DNA from 2 places in the Virgibacillus sp. LDC1 genome. Region 2 is predicted to be linked to the other one. Evidence: a T-box and tRNA genes for the amino acid it is inferred to sense, from the RefSeq annotation. Region 2 holds a T-box; the other holds one or more tRNA genes.
What was found. The T-box of region 2 lies ahead of tyrS (tyrosine--tRNA ligase). A T-box ahead of a tRNA ligase gene usually reads a tRNA of that ligase, here a tRNA-Tyr.
Positions count from the first base shown of each region.

Region 1: it has a tRNA-Tyr gene. The T-box ahead of tyrS (tyrosine--tRNA ligase) is inferred to sense a tRNA for this amino acid. The anticodon was not compared.

Region 1 covers NZ_JAOXLZ010000002.1:97-2,477, forward strand. Annotated here, with positions in the region: tRNA gene OHJ21_RS20630 (tRNA-Ser) at 81-172, shown strand; tRNA gene OHJ21_RS20635 (tRNA-Met) at 205-281, shown strand; tRNA gene OHJ21_RS20640 (tRNA-Val) at 291-366, shown strand; tRNA gene OHJ21_RS20645 (tRNA-Thr) at 392-467, shown strand; tRNA gene OHJ21_RS20650 (tRNA-Asp) at 481-557, shown strand; tRNA gene OHJ21_RS20655 (tRNA-Phe) at 633-705, shown strand; tRNA gene OHJ21_RS20660 (tRNA-Tyr) at 718-803, shown strand; tRNA gene OHJ21_RS20665 (tRNA-Lys) at 811-883, shown strand; gene OHJ21_RS20670 (PucR family transcriptional regulator) at 1,023-2,243, shown strand; gene OHJ21_RS20675 (ABC transporter ATP-binding protein) at 2,352-2,381, shown strand, end outside.
Region 2 covers NZ_JAOXLZ010000001.1:3,690,747-3,693,127, forward strand. Annotated here, with positions in the region: gene tyrS (tyrosine--tRNA ligase) at 1-1,016, opposite strand, end outside; T-box leader at 1,107-1,337, opposite strand; gene tetB(58) (tetracycline efflux ABC transporter Tet(58) subunit B) at 1,456-2,271, opposite strand; gene tetA(58) (tetracycline efflux ABC transporter Tet(58) subunit A) at 2,268-2,381, opposite strand, start outside.

The sequences.
Region 1 (2,381 bases), on a different contig from region 2:
CATATTTCAATGTGCTGCAAATTTCGTTTCGTATCTAGTTTTCAGGGAATCAATCTCTGTAACTGCATACAAGTTATGATGGAGAGATACCCAAGTGGCTATAAGGGGACCCTCTGCTAAGGGGTTAGACTGCGTAAGCGGTGCGAGGGTTCGAATCCCTCTCTCTCCGCCATTTGAATAACTTGAACGCAAATAGGTTTATATGGCGGTGTAGCTCAGCTGGCTAGAGCGTACGGTTCATACCCGTGAGGTCGGGGGTTCGATCCCCTCCGCCGCTACCATACATACCTGGAGGCTTAGCTCAGCTGGGAGAGCATCTGCCTTACAAGCAGAGGGTCGGGGGTTCGATCCCCTCAGCCTCCACCATGTACTATTTTTATCACCTTACCATGCCGGTGTAGCTCAATTGGTAGAGCAACTGACTTGTAATCAGTAGGTTGGGGGTTCAAGTCCTCTCGCCGGCACCATTTTTAATAATGTGGAACTGTGGTGTAGAGGCCTAACATGCCTGCCTGTCACGCAGGAGATCGCGGGTTCGAATCCCGTCAGTTCCGCCATTATTAATTTTAAGGAATAAAAATGGTCGGTTTTCCACAGATTAAAGTGGGAATCCGTGCTTTATTTTTATGTAAGGCTCGGTAGCTCAGTCGGTAGAGCAGAGGACTGAAAATCCTCGTGTCGGCGGTTCGATTCCGTCCCGAGCCACCTTTATATCCTGGAGGATTAGCGAAGTGGCCAAACGCAGCAGACTGTAAATCTGTTCTCGTCCGAGTTCGGTGGTTCGAATCCATCATCCTCCACCAGTAATAAGAGCCATTAGCTCAGTTGGTAGAGCACCTGACTTTTAATCAGGGTGTCGAAGGTTCGAGTCCTTCATGGCTCATCCGAAGAGTCGTCAACAACGTTGACGGCTCTTTTTGTGTTGTTTTTAAGCTGTTTTTCCCCAATGTAGGTGGATATAGAGAGAAGGCATTGTCGTTTGTACAGGGTGTTATGCTAAAATAAGAAAAAACGATAAAGTGGTGGAGTCATCAATGGTGGAGATGGAGCACATCGTTCAGAAACTAGAGCAGACCTTGGGTACCTCACTCGGTTTAAAAACATTGAATGATCAGGAAGCAGCATGGTTAACACAATCAATGGCGACCTCACCGCAATTCGGTGATCGGATTGTTCATGAGGAAGGAGCCCAGGGATCGAGTAACCGTAATGGAACCTCACAGAAATCACGAAGGGTTCAAGGCATCTATGTACACAAGGATCTCGGTGAGATTTGGATTCCGGTGAATCAACAGGATCCTCGCCGGGTAATCGTAGCGGATCAAGGTACTTTGACGGAGTCGGAGATTGGGCTTATAACTCTGCTATTGTCCAGCCTTCAGGATACGACGCCAGGGTTAACGTCAAAGAATGCCGGTAAGGTAGAAGAAGAACGGCGCGCCCAACAGTTGGGTGGTTGGTTAAAGGAACGCCTGCAGGCCGGTGAACTGCTAGCGGAGTTACCAGAGGAACTGTTGATTCGGACAAGCTTGACGGAGGACATGGTTCCCTTTCTTCTTATTCATGAGAGTGAGCATGCTCCCACTCCAAGTTATAAGGCGCTGCATCGGTTGTTGCGAAGCTATTTTGACGGGGACATCATTTTGGTGCCACTGCTTGATAAAGAATGGATTATTCTAGCCGACCAAGAATTGCTGGACGGTATAACGACCGATGATAAAGAGGATACTCCGGCAGAAGGCGATCAGGATTTACTCTCCTTATTCTGTATGGGGCTCTACGAGCTTATCTCAACGGAATGGGTGGGGGATTTCCATATCTCCGCGATACCGGCAGTTAATGCTCTCCATGCTCTGCCACAGACCGTTAGCATGTTAAGAGAGACCATGACCATCGGCCGTACATTCCAGGTGAAGGAACACATCCATCTGTCGACTGGACTTCATCTGGAGCGTCTGGTCTATAGCATTCCCGAGTACCAGCGCAATCAATTCCTGCGAGAGTACGCTGCCGGACATACCGATTTATTCGAGGATAGTGAGACCTTGTCAACGCTGGAGTCTTTTTTCGAATTGGATTGTAACGTGAGTGAGACGGCCAAGCACCTGTATATCCACCGTAACACGCTGCTGTACCGCTTGGATAAGATCAAACAGGAGACGGGGCTTGATGTTCGCAGCTTCAGTGATGCGGTTTTAGTGAAAATAACGCTTCTATTGTATAAAGTGACGAAAAGGAAATAGGTTTTTTGTGCAGATTGTGTATAGCAAGTCAGGTGCCTATGGGGTAATATAAGATTATAAATTAATTGTATTCGATTTCATAACATTCATATGAGGGGGCAAATGCACATGGCTGGTGTACGCTTAGAGCATATTTAC
Region 2 (2,381 bases):
AAGCCCTGCTCAATCTCATCGGCCGTAAGGGATTTAATATCGCCGCTGAACAAGGCCGCCGTAATGCGCTTGGCTTGCTCCAGCATCTCCTCGCCGTGCACGAATCTCGTCATTTCCTCAGCCAGCATTTTTTGCGCTTCGCGTTTATGCGGCTCGCTCTGCACCTTTTCGGCCAGCTCATCAATTTGCTCTTTGGTCAAGAACGTGAAGTACTTCAGGTATTTCACAACATCGCGGTCGTCGGTGTTCGCCCAGAACTGGTAAAACTCGAATGGCGTTGTTTTGTTCGGGTCGAGCCAGATCGCGCCGCCGGCCGTTTTGCCGAATTTTGTGCCGTCGGCCTTCAGCATGAGCGGAATGGTCAGGCCGAATGCTTTTGCCTCAGGTCCTTCCTTCTTCCGGATCAGGTCCAGGCCGCTTGTAATGTTGCCCCATTGGTCCGATCCCCCGATTTGCAGCTGTACGTCTTCATGCTGGTACAGATGCAAGTAGTCAACCGACTGCAGGATTTGGTAAGAGAATTCCGTGAACGAAATACCGCTGTCAAGCCGGCTCGCAACCACGTCCTTCGCCAGCATCGAGTTAATGCTGAAGTTTTTCCCGTAATCGCGCAAGAATTCGATAATGTTGATTTTATGCGTCCAGTCGTAGTTGTTGACCATGCGGATTTGATTGTCGCCCTCGGTTACGAAGAGCTTTTTCATTTGTCCGGTCAACGCATCGACGTTAGCCTGAACCTGCTCCAGTGTCTGCAGCGAGCGCTCGGTTTGACGTCCGCTTGGATCGCCGATGGTGCCGGTCGCTCCCCCGATCAGAATGACCGGACGATGGCCGGCAAGCTGGAAGCGTTTGAGCATGATGAAGGGAATCAGGTGACCGATATGCATGCTGTCGCCCGTTGGATCTACGCCGCAGTACAGCGAGATTGATTTTTCATTCGTAAGCTCCCGGAGGCCTTCGGCATCCGTCTGTTGGTTGATCGCATCGCGCCATTCCAGTTCGTCGATAATATTCACAGTGTTTACACTCCTTCAATTCAGTAATTTCCTTATAACGAAACGCCCAACTCGTTGAAAAACAAAAAATCGCCCCTTGTCTGTTATAGACATAGGGACGATTATTAACCGTGTTACCACCCAGATTGCACGAATGATCTGCACGCTGCCGCGCGTCATTCATGCCGCTCATTAGACGAGATATCGTTCGTCGTTTCCGCTCGGCATTACCCGAGATACTCCAGAGTGTAATTCGCCGCCTTGGTGTGTACCGGGTTCCATCACCCCCCGGCTTTCTAGAACAGGGACCAAGCTGCTACTGGGCTCTTTCAACGTATGTCGCTTATAAGATTACAGACAGTATAGTGAATTCATAATTCGATGTCAACCTGCGTTTCGGACAGATGTCCTGCTTTCCCCGGCAGCATGGGTAAACACCGGTATTTTTGCCCTCTTGGTATCAAGTGCGGCGCATGTACGCACGAACCGTAATGGGAGCAAATATGGCCACGATGACCGCGGCGCCAACCAAGGATATCGTGAGATCCCAGCCCACAGTGCCGGCGTTGGTGAGATCCCGAACGGCTGTCACAAGATGCGAGATCGGATTCATATTGACGAACCACTGCAGCCAGCCCGGCATCGTATCCACCGGCACGAACGCGTTGGAGAGAAACGTGAGCGGAAACAGCACGATCATCGATATCCCCTGCACGCCGGAGGCGGATCTTGCAATCACGCCGCAGAAAGCAAAGATCCAGCTAATGGCCCATGAGCACAAAATGACGACCACCCCCGCAAGAGCAACATATCCCAAGCCGCCCTCGGGCCGATATCCCATAATATATCCCATCGTAAAGGTAAGCACCGTTGCAATGGTATACCGAATCGTGTCTGCCAGCAGGGCACCAGCCAACGGTGCGATGCGCGCAATCGGCAGCGATTTGAATCGGTCGAATACGCCTTTATCCATATCCTCGCGCAGCTGAACGCCTGTGACGACGGAAGTCGTAATCACGGTCTGGACGAGGATGCCGGGAATGATGACGGGCAAATAACTCGCCACGTCACCGGAGATGGCGCCTCCAAAAATATAAGTGAACATCAGCGTAAAAAGAATGGGCTGAAACGTGACGTCAAACAACTGCTCGGGCGTGCGCCGGAGCTTCAGCAGCCCGCGGTAGGCCATCGTCAACGAATTTCGGATCGTCTGCCCCAAACTCGTGCGGTTCTTAAGCTGACGTTCCGTCCCAGGCTGAATCATGGTGCTGCTCATACCCGTGCCACCTCTCTATCATTGGTTTCATATGACCCTTGGGCAGCGTCTTCCTTCACGCCGTGGCCTGTGATCGTCAGGAACACCTCATCCAGGGTCGGCTTCTGCAC